Regions from separate parts of the Photobacterium sp. 2_MG-2023 genome, predicted to be linked through region 3. Evidence: predicted binding sites of a transcription regulator. Region 3 holds the regulator's gene; each other region holds the start of a gene.
What was found. Region 3 encodes CRP, which controls carbon source genes, mostly activating them, when cyclic AMP is high. Its sites were predicted from a motif close to TGTGANNNNNNTCACA; they were not measured.
Positions count from the first base shown of each region.

Region 1 (4,239 bases), on a different contig from region 3:
TCGAAAAACAGACAGATCCTCATGTTTGACCAGATATACTCTATGTAAGAGTCATTGTAAGGCCGTCATATACACCGCACCATTTAGCGGCCTTTTACAAACATGCTGTCAGAAGGCCAAGTATGATGCAGTTACCCCTTTTCCCGCTCAGACTCTATGTGTTGCCGGGAGGCGTTAGTAAACTGAGAATTTTTGAGCCCCGCTATACCCGCTTAGTGACATTGGCGATGTCATCAGGCGATGGTTTTGGCTTGTGCATGAAAGATGGTGATTCTCTGTGTCATTTCGGCACCCGGGTCGAAATCACAGATTTTGAACAATTACCTGACGGATTACTGGGCATCACTATACGGGGTATAGAAAAATTCGTTATCAACAATCACTGGCAGGAAAAAGACGGCCTGAGATTTGGCGAGGTCAGTGCGATAAAAAACTGGACACCCAGTTCCACCCGCTTCATCGACAAACCCATTGCCAATAGCCTGGAAGCCTTGTTTGATGAATATCCCGATTACGCCGCGAATTACCCGGATCCCGACTTTACTGACATGGCCTGGGTCTGCCAGCGATGGCTTGAAATCTTGCCATTAGAAACTAATCAAAAACAATGGTTTATGAGCCGGAATGACCATCGTGCAGCGCTGTCTTTCCTGCACAATGTGATAGATGAAGAGCTCAGGCACGACGATATATAGCGCCGCCGTTTAACCTCGCCCCTCGCGGGCTAACCGCTGATCAACCATACGGCGATAAACGGCAGATAACACCTGCCGGATGCCGGAAAGCCCCATCAGCCAGGCCACAGGCCGCATCCACCAGATTTGTTTAAGCAGCAGTATATAGGCATCCATTTCCTTGTGAACCGCCCCGTTGTTGTCCTGAACGTGCAGCTCTCTCAGCGCTTCGTCGGGCACAATGCCCATCGCGGCCAACTCTTCATCTTTACCGGTAATGTCGTACCATTCCACCAGATGCGGATGCTGACCCAGCCAGGATTCATACCATTTCCGGTCGCGGACACAGGTCGGGCAGGCTCCGTCATAAAACACAGTGATTTTGCTTGTTTTCATGAAGGTTCTCCTGATTGCCGGACGCTTACTTTAAGTCTGGCTGATAACGGGTAATAGGCATAAAAAACGCAGCGAACGGGTAGTTTGCTGCGTTTTACCAAAGTTGCATCTGAAAGCGGCTAGCCTTCTTCAGTCAGCTTCACCAGCAGATGGCCATCATACATGGCCTGCTTCACCAGCGCGGCGGCAGGCATGGTCGCCTGGGTATAAAAACTGGTTTCTTCAATACGCAGATCCTGATTGTACACAGGCAAAGACTGGCTCTTTACACACTCAATAATGGCGGGATACAACACCGATTTGGCCTGATTGAATTCGCCGCCGATCAGCACCTTCTCAGGGTTGAACAGATTAACCATAATGGCAATGGCCCGGCCTAAGTGGAAGCCCAGCTCAGTGATCACCTGATATGCCAGCGGATCGCCCTGCACGGCAGCCTCGCAAATGGTTTCGATAGTCAGTTCTTTGCCGTACAATGATGACCCTTCCCCCAAGGCCAGGCGGGATTTCACCTGCTGCCTGACGGCCTGTAAACTGGCTACCGTTTCCAGGCATCCTTTATTGCCGCAATAACAGGGAAGACCATCAGGTTGGATCTGAATATGGCCCAGCTCGCCGATGTTGCCAATCCGGCCCTGTAACACTTTGTTATCCAGAATGATGCCTGCACCCACCCCATGATGAATGGAGATCAGAATAGAATTCGCCACATCTTTGGCATTGCCGAACAATTGCTCGGCCAACGCCCAGGAACGGGTATCGTTGCCGATAAAAACCGGCAGGCCCGTTGCTTCATGAATTGCCGGCCCTAAAGGTAAATCTTTCACTTCATAGTGTGGCATTTGCAGCACCATGCCTTTATCGGAATTCACCAAGCCCGGTAAGGAAACGGCAATGGCGGTAATGCGATCCAGCTGCTTGGCGTGGCGGGCAAAAAAGCTTTCAATTTCACCGAGCAGCTTTTGCAACACATCATTTTGCGCCAGTTCTTCGATATCCTGACGCTCCTCGAACAGTATGTCGCCACCCTGCTCATGCAAGGCAATGGTCAGGTAACCCCGGCCAAGACGAATACCTAAAAATTGCCAGCCATCATTATCGGGTACTAAGCCAATGGCCGGACGGCCGCGATTGCCTGATTCCTGAATTTCAGCTTCTTTGATCAGATGCCCGTCAAACAGCTCACGGGTGATTTTGGTAATACTGGCTGGCGCTAACTGGCTCTTTTTCGACAGCTCGATACGGGAAATAGGCCCATACTGATCGATAAGTTTGTAGACGCTTCCGGCATTGTTTCTTTTGATATGATCGATATGACCGGGTTGAGCGACATACATGCTCTGGATCCTCAAAGGTTAACGAATACGCAAGAAATTGAATTTTTTTACTTTGCGAAGTAATTGTGAAGCCCCTTGTGCCAAGGACGTGAACCCAGTCACGACCAGCCTGTCCCTTTTGGTCTTCGCATTACCGGGCCGGACAAACAAGCAGCATGATTGAAAGATATGTGGCTCTAGAGACAATGACGCAGGGTTCTGACATAATACGCGCCCTTTGAGGTTCAGGGTACCAAAACACCCTTTTTCACGTTAACTTGATTGATTGTTTTGAGGTCAGCCGTGTACAAAATCAATGAAATCTTTGAAACCATCCAGGGTGAAGGTGTTTTCACAGGCGTGCCGGCTATTTTTGTCCGTCTGCAAGTCTGCCCTGTCGGCTGTGCCTGGTGCGACACAAAACAAACCTGGAGTGCCGAGCCTCAGGACGAAGTTAACGTCAGCGCTATGCTTACCAAGCAGGGCGACTCGCCAAGCTGGACGTCTCTGGATGCCGGCGGCATTGTCAACCTACTGATTGAGCAGGGATACACAGCTCGTCATGTCGTAATTACCGGTGGCGAACCTTGTCTGTATGACTTACGCCCGCTGACTGAACAGCTGGAAGCCAACGGCTTTGGCTGCCAGATTGAAACCAGTGGCACTTACGAGGTGCTGGCCACAGACAAGACCTGGGTGACTGTCTCGCCGAAAATTAACATGAAAGGCAAGCTGCCGGTCCTGCCCGGCGCACTGTCACGCGCTAATGAAATCAAGCACCCTGTCGGGACGCAAAAGGATATCGACCAGTTAGATGCGCTGTTAGCCGGCGTGCCGCTGCAGGACAAGGTTACCATCGCCCTGCAGCCCATCAGCCAGAAAACCAGAGCTACCGAACTTTGCATTCAAACCTGTATTGCCCGGAACTGGCGCCTGTCTATCCAGACACATAAATACCTGTCGATTGCCTGATTAAGCTGACACCTCAGCCCCACCTGTTTTCGGTCGTCTCAATTCTTAGATGCTGTCTCAACAGATGAGACGACCCATAGAGTTTTACATTCCCCTGCCCGCCGTTTACCTATACTCAGCCCAAACACCGAAACCAATCCAGCCGCCTATGATCGGCCATGAGATTGGTATAACACGTGCTGCATTGAGTATTCAGGGGAAATGTTATGCGCACCTATCTGAGACTTGGTCTGAGCCTGTTTCTGGCTGGACTGCTTTCTGCGTGCGGTGGCGGCGGAGATGATGCAGGCATTCAACCTGCTGAGCTGCCACCCGTCAAAACCAAATTTACCGTCACTGTCGACTTGCCTGCCGGGTTGATGACAGCACAGCAAAGGCTGAGCTGGAGTCCTGTCAGCCAGGCTTATGCGGCCACACCGGATCTGTATCAGGACAACTTTGCTGTACTGTTTATCAATCAGCAGGGCAAAGTGATGGGTCAGGGTGACATCACCAGTTTTGCGATGACAGACGGTAACTACAGTATTGAAGCTCAGGTGCCACTGCTGCTGCATGGCGTGCTGGTGCTGGATCTCAATGGCGTGCCGCAATTTGCCATCGGCGACGACTTACCGACCAATCTCTTCATGACACCGTTAACGGACACCGAGATCGCCCTGTCCCTGAAAACCACACTCGCCTACCGTGCGTTGATAAAACGCGTCGCCACAGACGGCCATTGGGGCATATTTGGTGAAACTGTCAGTGACCCCAGTAATATCGATGTCCGGGATGCCGGCGATTTCGTTAATGAGCTGGCTGATGAACTGAGTGTCACCCTGATCCCCAAACTGGGGCTCAATGGCGTCAGCCTGAGCAATCTGATGTCGCTCAGCATAGTC
Region 1 is NZ_JAUOQQ010000007.1:60,201-64,439, reverse strand. Features, by position in the region: gene Q4491_RS07795 (LON peptidase substrate-binding domain-containing protein) at 126-695, shown strand; gene Q4491_RS07790 (thiol-disulfide oxidoreductase DCC family protein) at 705-1,070, opposite strand; gene Q4491_RS07785 (ROK family protein) at 1,190-2,407, opposite strand; gene queE (7-carboxy-7-deazaguanine synthase QueE) at 2,690-3,358, shown strand; gene Q4491_RS07775 (hypothetical protein) at 3,565-4,239, shown strand, end outside.
Region 1: Q4491_RS07785 (ROK family protein) is a predicted target of CRP. The motif match lies at 2,495-2,510, and genes of this name have one in related genera.

Region 2 (4,239 bases), on a different contig from region 3:
TTGTTGGAGCGTTTAACCGAGGCGGGCAGCAAAGCCAGCCAGAAAAAGCCGCAGCGCGATGCTGTGGTGGTGGAAGGGGTGGATAACCTGATGACCCACCTGGCGCGTTGCTGCCAGCCCATTCCCGGTGATGACATAGTCGGCTTTGTGACACAGGGGCGGGGGATTTCGGTTCACCGCAGCGACTGTGAACAGCTGGAAGAACTGCGTCATGTGGCGCCGCAGCGGATCATTCATACTGTCTGGGGCGGAAGCTTTGCCGGGCGCTACACGCTGACCGTCAGGGTAACCGCTTCTGAGCGTAACGGCCTGATTAAAGATCTGACCAACACCATGCACAATGAAAAGGTCAAAGTGGCCGGCGTGAAAAGCCGGATCGATTTCAAAAAGCAGATGGCGATCATGGATTTCGATATTGAGCTGACTGATCTCGACAGTCTGGGCAGACTGATCCTCCGCCTGGAGCAGGTGAAAGATGTCTTTGAAGCCAGACGACTGCACTGATCTCATCCTATCGACAAAACGGGCTCCGGCCCGTTTTGTGCCCAATAACAACCTGACACAGAGCACAGGATAACCATCATGAGCGATAAGCCCATCAACACCTTACTTTCCATCATGACGCAGCTGCGCGACCCGCAGCGGGGTTGCCCCTGGGATCTCAAACAGGATTTTGCCTCTATCGTGCCCCACACGCTGGAGGAAGCCTATGAAGTGGCAGATGCCATTGCTGAAGAGAGCTGGGATGATGTGAAGGAAGAATTGGGCGATTTGTTATTTCAGGTAATCTTCTACAGCCAGTTGGCGAAAGAAAAAAGCTTGTTTGATTTTGATGATGTGGTCGGCGCGATCAATCACAAACTGATTCGTCGCCATCCTCATGTTTTTGCAGATAAAGATTTCGCCGATGAAGCAGCAATACATGCGAACTGGGAAGCGGAAAAGGCCAAAGAGCGTGCAGAAAAAGGGCAGGATGACAGTATTCTGGCTAATATCCCTAAGGCAATGCCTGCTCTGAACCGGGCCGATAAAATCCAGAAACGCTGCGCCCAGCTGGGTTTCGACTGGCCAACGCTGGGGCCGGTCGTTGACAAAGTGCAGGAAGAAATCGATGAAGTGATGGAAGAAGCCCATCAGGCGGTACCCAGTCAGGAACGCATCGAAGAGGAGATCGGGGATCTGCTGTTTGCTGTTGTTAACCTGAGCCGGCACCTGAAAGTGAAACCGGAAATGGCCTTGCACAAAGCCAACCGTAAGTTCGAACGCCGGTTTCGCGAAGTGGAACGCTGTGTGCTGGAACAGGGCAAGTCGATTGACGCATGTTCACTGGATGAGCTGGATGCCGAGTGGGAAAATGTTAAGCGCAAGGAAAAGTCTGTTTCAGCATCAAAGTGAGCACTAACCCGTAAGCAGACTTTTCATCAAGGATACCGGGCTTGATTTGGAACAAAAAGCGTCTGGGTTTACTGTGATAGTTTTCACGTTGTGGCAATAAAATGTGTCTGGTATACTAATTTCCCGTCCAGATACTTTTTATCCTCTACACCAATCTTCCAGGTTAAACATGACAACGAATTACATTTTTGTGACGGGCGGTGTTGTATCCTCCCTAGGTAAAGGTATTGCTGCAGCCTCACTGGCGGCCATCTTAGAGGCCCGTGGTCTGAAAGTGACCATGATGAAGCTAGACCCTTACATTAACGTTGATCCAGGCACCATGAGCCCGATTCAACACGGTGAAGTATTCGTTACGGAAGACGGTGCAGAGACCGACCTTGACCTTGGTCACTATGAGCGTTTTATCCGTACCAAGATGACCAAGCGCAACAACTTTACTGCTGGCCGTGTCTATGAAGACGTGCTGCGTAAAGAGCGTCGCGGTGACTATCTGGGTGCGACCATTCAGGTCATCCCTCATATTACTAACGCTATCAAAGAGCGTGTGATTGCCGGTGCAGAAGGCCACGACGTTGCTATCGTTGAAGTGGGCGGTACGGTCGGTGATATCGAGTCCCTGCCATTTATGGAAGCAATTCGCCAACTGGGCGTGCAGCTGGGCCGTGAGCGTGCAATGTTTATGCACCTGACTCTGGTGCCTTACCTGGCCGCGGCCGGCGAAGTGAAAACCAAGCCTACTCAGCACTCAGTCAAAGAACTGCTGTCTATCGGTATTCAGCCGGATGTGCTGATCTGCCGTTCTGACCGTATGATTCCGGCCAATGAGCGAGCCAAGATTGCCTTGTTCTGTAACGTGCCGGAAAAAGCTGTTATCTCAATGAAAGACGTTGACTCCATCTACAAGATCCCTCAGCTGATCAAGTCGCAGGGTCTGGATGAACTGGTTTGTCAGCGCTTTGGTATTACCGCCCCGGAAGCCGATCTGAGCGAGTGGGAGCGCGTTATCTATGAAGATGCCAATCCTACCGGTGAAGTCACTATCGGTATGGTCGGTAAATACACCGAACTGCCGGATGCATATAAGTCAGTCAACGAAGCACTGAAGCACGCTGGCCTGAAAAACCGCTTGTCTGTGACCATCAAGTACGTAGATTCACAGGATGTTGAATCCAAAGGCGTAGAAATGCTTGCAGGTCTGGATGCGATTCTGGTACCGGGCGGTTTCGGTGGTCGTGGTGTTGAAGGCAAGATCATGACAGCGCAATATGCGCGTGAAAACAAAATTCCATATCTGGGCATCTGTCTGGGCATGCAAGTCGCACTGATCGAATTTGCGCGGAACGTGGCAGGTCTGAGCGGTGCACACTCAACGGAATTTGATGCCAAATCACCGTATCCTGTGGTGGGCCTGATCACTGAATGGGTCGACAGCGAAGGTAACGTTGAAGAGCGCACAGAAGAGTCGGATCTGGGCGGCACTATGCGCCTGGGCTCTCAGCTGTGCCATCTGGAAGAGAGCAGCAAAGCCCGTGAAATGTACGGCAGTGCAACAATTCACGAGCGCCACCGTCACCGTTACGAAGTGAACAACAACCTGCTGCCTCAGCTGAAAGAAGCGGGCCTGAAAATCTCCGGCCTGTCTGCTGACAAGAAGTTGGTAGAGATTATCGAAGTGCCGAATCACCCTTGGTTTGTGGCGGCTCAGTTCCACCCTGAGTTCACCTCAACACCTCGCGATGGCCATCCTTTGTTTGAAGGATTCGTCAAAGCGGCTGGTCAGCACCAGCGTGGTGAGTTCGAAGAGTAATCAGTTACAAACAGCTGTTGCACATGGAGTGCGGCAGCTTTTTTTTCGCTTTTTTAAATCAAAATAAAGCAAGAGGAAACACTATGTCTAAGATCGTTAAAGTTTTGGGTCGTGAAATCATCGACTCACGCGGTAACCCGACAGTGGAAGCTGAAGTCCACCTGGAAGGTGGTTTTGTTGGTATGGCTGCGGCACCATCTGGTGCATCAACGGGTTCCCGCGAAGCTCTGGAGCTGCGTGACGGCGACAAATCTCGTTTCCTTGGCAAAGGTGTACTGAAAGCCGTTGAAGCGGTTAACGGTCCTATTGCTCAGGCGCTGGTTGGTAAAGACGCGAAAAGCCAAGCGGACATCGACCAAATCATGATCGACCTGGACGGTACTGAAAACAAATCTAAGTTTGGTGCTAACGCTATCCTGGCTGTCTCTCTGGCGAACGCAAAAGCAGCCGCGGCAGCAAAAGGCATGCCTCTGTACGAGCACATTGCTGAACTGAACGGCACTCCGGGCAAGTTCTCTATGCCTCTGCCAATGATGAACATCATCAACGGTGGTGAGCATGCTGACAACAACGTAGACATCCAGGAATTCATGATCCAGCCAGTAGGTGCTAAAACACTGAAAGAAGGTCTGCGTATCGGTGCTGAAGTGTTCCATAACCTGGCAAAAGTACTGAAAGCCAAAGGTCTGAGCACAGCTGTTGGTGATGAAGGTGGTTTCGCACCAAACCTGGAATCTAACGCTGCGGCACTGGCTGCTATCAAAGAAGCTGTTGAAGCGGCTGGCTATGTACTGGGTAAAGACGTCACGCTGGCGATGGACTGTGCGGCTTCTGAGTTTTACGACAAAGAAGCAGGCAACTACAACATGAAAGGCGAAGGCAAAATCTTCACGTCTGAAGAGTTTAACTTCTACCTGCAGGATCTGGCGAACCAGTACCCAATCGTGTCTATCGAAGACGGTCTGGACGAGTCTGACTGGGATGGCTTCAAGCACCAGACAGAACTGCTGGGCGATAAACTGCAACTGGTGGGT
Region 2 is NZ_JAUOQQ010000028.1:15,589-19,827, reverse strand. Features, by position in the region: gene relA (GTP diphosphokinase) at 1-504, shown strand, start outside; gene mazG (nucleoside triphosphate pyrophosphohydrolase) at 583-1,395, shown strand; gene Q4491_RS18505 (CTP synthase) at 1,565-3,205, shown strand; gene eno (phosphopyruvate hydratase) at 3,289-4,239, shown strand, end outside.
Region 2: Q4491_RS18505 (CTP synthase) is a predicted target of CRP. The motif match lies at 1,468-1,483, and genes of this name have one in related genera.

Region 3 (4,239 bases):
AGGCAACCGAATTGCCGGCACAGCTGTCTCCAGGGATCCAACTGTAATTCATACTTAACCCGTATTTTCGAAGGGGAACCGCATCATGGAAAGAGTGGAAAAATTGTTTGATGCCCTGTGGCAGGACTTTACTACCCGTCTTTGCCCGTCGGCGGCGCAGGTACACGATCTGCTGACAGAGGAAGAGCCTCTGCAGAATGATCATATTGCGTTGCGTACCTTTAATCTGCCTGGTGTCAGTCTGGATGTTCTGGCTGCACCTTTTATCGCCATTGGCTACAAGCCTTGCGGTATCTATCATTTCGAGCAGAAGAAACTGTACGCGGAGCACTTCGAGCACCCGAATCCGGCTGCCCCGAAAGTGTTTATCAGTGAACTGCTGGTTGGTCAGTGCTCTGCACAACTGCAGAACACGGTGCGTGCGCTGGTAAAGCAGATCCCTGACGGTGCAATGGATGATGCGTCTTTCCTTTATAACGGCCGTTTGTGGGAGCTGGATTTTGCGACCTATGAAATGCTGGCCGCGGAAAGCGAGTATGCCGGCTGGGTGGCCGCTCACGGTTACGGCGCCAATCACTTTACGGTAAGCGTCAATCAGCTGGAGCAGTTCACCGAAGTGGCGGCGGTTAACAGCTTGCTGCGCCACAACGGGTTCAGCATTAATGAAGCCGGCGGCGAAGTGAAAGGCAATCCGGCAGTGATGCTGGAGCAGTCATCCACTATGGCTGACCGTGTTGATGTGTCCTTCACCGACGGTGTTCGCACAATTCCCGGTGGTTTTTATGAGTTTGCCAAGCGCTACCATCAGGCAGACGGGGAACTCTATCCGGGCTTTGTCGAAGCGTCAGCCGACAAAATCTTCGAAAGTACCAATATGTGATTCAGCCTGACTGAAAAACACCTTAAACAGCGGCCTTTTGGTCGCTGTTTTTTTAGGTCAGGCTGTTGGTGTCAGTGCTGCTGATCCAAAGGCAGCACCCAGGCATCGTTGTCACGACTCAGGATCCCGGCGTGCAGACCGGCTTCCTGTTCCAGTAACAGACGGGGTGACTGAAACCCTGTCATTTCCACTGATGCTGTGAGGAAGCGGCCCATAGTGACCACAGGGCGGGTTGGCACCTGGCTGTGCTGCGCATTCGGGGCAAAACGTTCGATATCCATATCGCTGCATCCACATAAAACTGATATGCCAAATGTAGCAATAGGAATGAGGAAGGCAACTGAAAAACTGTGAGGTGACTAGAGGAACACGATGCAAAGCCGGGGGAGGGTGTGCAAATGCAAGAAAAGCCGCACTGGCGGCTTTTCTTATACTCACATTGGCTGCATCACAGCTGAGTGATCAGCGAGTGCCGTAAACCACTATGGTTTTGCCGTGGGCAGAAATCAGGTTCTGCTCTTCCAGCATCTTGAGGATGCGGCCAACGGTTTCACGGGAACAGCCTACGATCTGGCCGATTTCCTGACGGGTGATTTTGATTTGCATGCCGTCCGGGTGGGTCATGGCATCAGGTTGTTTGGCCAGATTCAGCAGTGTCTGGGCAATACGACCGGTAACATCCAGGAACGCCAGGTCGCCAACTTTCTGGCTGGTGACTTGCAGACGACGAGCCATCTGAGCAGACAGTCGCATCAGAATATCCGGGTTGACCTGGATCAGCTGACGGAATTTCTTAAAGGAAATCTCTGCCACTTCACATGGTGTTTTTGCACGAACCCAGGCAGTACGCTCCTGGCCTTCTTCAAACAGGCCAAGCTCACCGATGAAGTCGCCCTGGTTGAGGTAGGACAGAATCATCTCTTTGCCTTCTTCGTCCTTGATAAGAACGGCAACGGAGCCTTTAACGATGTAGTAGAGGGTCTCTGCTTTCTCGCCAGCATGGATCAGTGTACTCTTTGAAGGGTACTTATGAATGTGGCAATGAGAAAGGAACCACTCCAAGGTTGGATCTGTTTGCGGTTTACCTGGAACCATATTACTAACTTCCTCTGCAGTGTGTTGCCCAACAACGTCATTCCTTGAATTGGGGTTGGGTATAACAATATCATTGTTTGCCAACTAGGATATTCAGTCAACGGCTGGGCTGCAAGCGCATGTGAACATTCAGTCCAAGAGTTTAACTTTTTTCGACACGCATTGCTTGATATTGGGTGACGATAAATGCACATTTTGGACGCTTTACTGTGCACATGATCACACAGTTGTGACTTAGTTTTTAAATGCGGGTTTGAGTAGTAAGGAGCATCGCATGCAATCACGTGTTAAATGGGTAGAAGGTTTGACTTTTGTCGGCCAGTCAAACTCTGGCCACAGTGTGGTCATGGACGGCAACGGCGGCAATACGGCACCGAGTCCGATGGAACTGGTGCTGATGGCAGCGGGCGGTTGCAGCTCCGTCGATGTGGTCGACGGCCTGAAAAGTGCCGGCCAGGCCATCACGGCCTGCGAAGCAAACATGACCTCAGAGCGCCGCGAGCAGGCACCGCGTTATTTTACCTCGGTCAATCTGCATTTCGTGGTGACAGGCCATGATCTTGATGAAGCGCTGGTGGCCAAAGCGGTCGGTGATTCGCTGGAAAAATATTGCTCTGTGTGCCTGATGCTGGGCAAAGGTGTCACGCTGACACATTCTTATGAAATCGTCGCCGCTTAATGGTGTTTCGGGAAAGCCGTGCCGGTTTTCCCCCTTATTTTTCGGTGAGTAGTATGATCATCCCCTGGCAAGAATTGGATCCCGAGACACTCGATAATTTGATAGAACACTTTGTTCTGCGCGAAGGTACGGACTATGGCGAACGCGAGCTGAGTCTGGAACAGAAAGTCGCCAGAGTCAGGCAGCAACTGGACAGCGGCGAGGCCGTGATTATGTTCTCTGAACTCCATGAGACGGTTGATATTAAACTGCGCCGTTCACTGAGCGCAGAATAAAGCTGCCATAATGAAAAGCGGCAGCAGAAAACGGAAGCTGACGCCGATGAACGGGCCCGTGAAACTTGACTGCTTTCTCTGGCCCTGTTACTAACTGATTCCGTTAGGATTAACGACAAGGTATGTCATGTCTGCAAAACACCCGATCATTGCAGTAACAGGTTCCTCCGGAGCAGGAACGTCCACCACCTCGGAAGCCTTCCGTAAAATGTTTAACATGTTGAACATTCATGCGGCCTGGCTGGAAGGGGACAGTTTCCACCGGTTCACCCGTCCTGAAATGGATGTGGAGATCCGTAAAGCCAAAGAGCAAGGCCGTCATATCAGTTATTTTGGCCCGCAGGCCAACGACTTTGCTCAGTTGGGCAACTTTTTCCGCCAGTATGGCGAAGACGGCAGCGGCAAGTTTCGCCGTTACCTGCACACCTTTGACGAGGCCGTGCCGTATAACCAGATGCCGGGCACATTCACCCCCTGGCAGGATTTGCCGGAAAATACCGACCTGCTGTTTTATGAAGGGCTTCATGGCGGTGTGGTGGACGGTGATGTCAACGTGGCACAGCATGTGGATCTGCTGATTGGCATGGTGCCTATTGTTAACCTGGAGTGGATTCAGAAAATCGTCCGTGATACCCGGGATCGCGGCCATTCCCGCGAGGCGGTGATGGAGTCCATTGTTCGCTCGATGGATGATTACCTGAATTACATCACGCCACAGTTCTCCCGTACCCATATCAACTTTCAGCGTGTGCCGACGGTGGATACCTCGAACCCTGTCAGTGCCAAAGCGATCCCCAGTCTGGACGAGAGTTTTGTGGTGATCCGTTTTCGCGGCATCAAAAACGTGGATTTTCCGTATCTGCTGGCGATGATTCAGGGATCGTTTATGTCGCGCCACAATACCCTGGTGGTGCCGGGCGGTAAAATGAGCTTTGCGATGGAGCTGATCATGCGGCCACTCATCCAGCAGTTAATTGACACAGGTAAGATAGGTTAATACTGACAAAACAACGCCTGCTTGCAGGCGTTGTTTTGTTATGCCCCCAGTTTGTCCCTGAACCAGGCCGGCACTGTGTGATCCAGCCAGAAGCTCGGCGCCCGCCAACTGCCGCTGATAAATCCTACGTGGCCGCCATGCCGGGTCAGGTGATAGTCAATGTGCGGCGGCAGCGGTTGTCTGGGTATCACGGCCTTGGTCATAAAGGGATCGTCGGCGGCATGAATCACCCGCAACGGCGTCGTGACCAGGGCCAGTTTGCCCAGTCCGCTGCAGCGCAGGTAGTAATCCTCGGCATTGCTGAAACCATGCA
Region 3 is NZ_JAUOQQ010000004.1:195,605-199,843, forward strand. Features, by position in the region: gene astD (succinylglutamate-semialdehyde dehydrogenase) at 1-47, shown strand, start outside; gene Q4491_RS05535 (DUF1338 domain-containing protein) at 86-880, shown strand; gene Q4491_RS05540 (hypothetical protein) at 952-1,161, opposite strand; gene crp (cAMP-activated global transcriptional regulator CRP) at 1,343-1,975, opposite strand; gene Q4491_RS05550 (OsmC family protein) at 2,250-2,654, shown strand; gene Q4491_RS05555 (YheU family protein) at 2,708-2,929, shown strand; gene Q4491_RS05560 (phosphoribulokinase) at 3,057-3,926, shown strand; gene Q4491_RS05565 (hydrolase) at 3,965-4,239, opposite strand, start outside.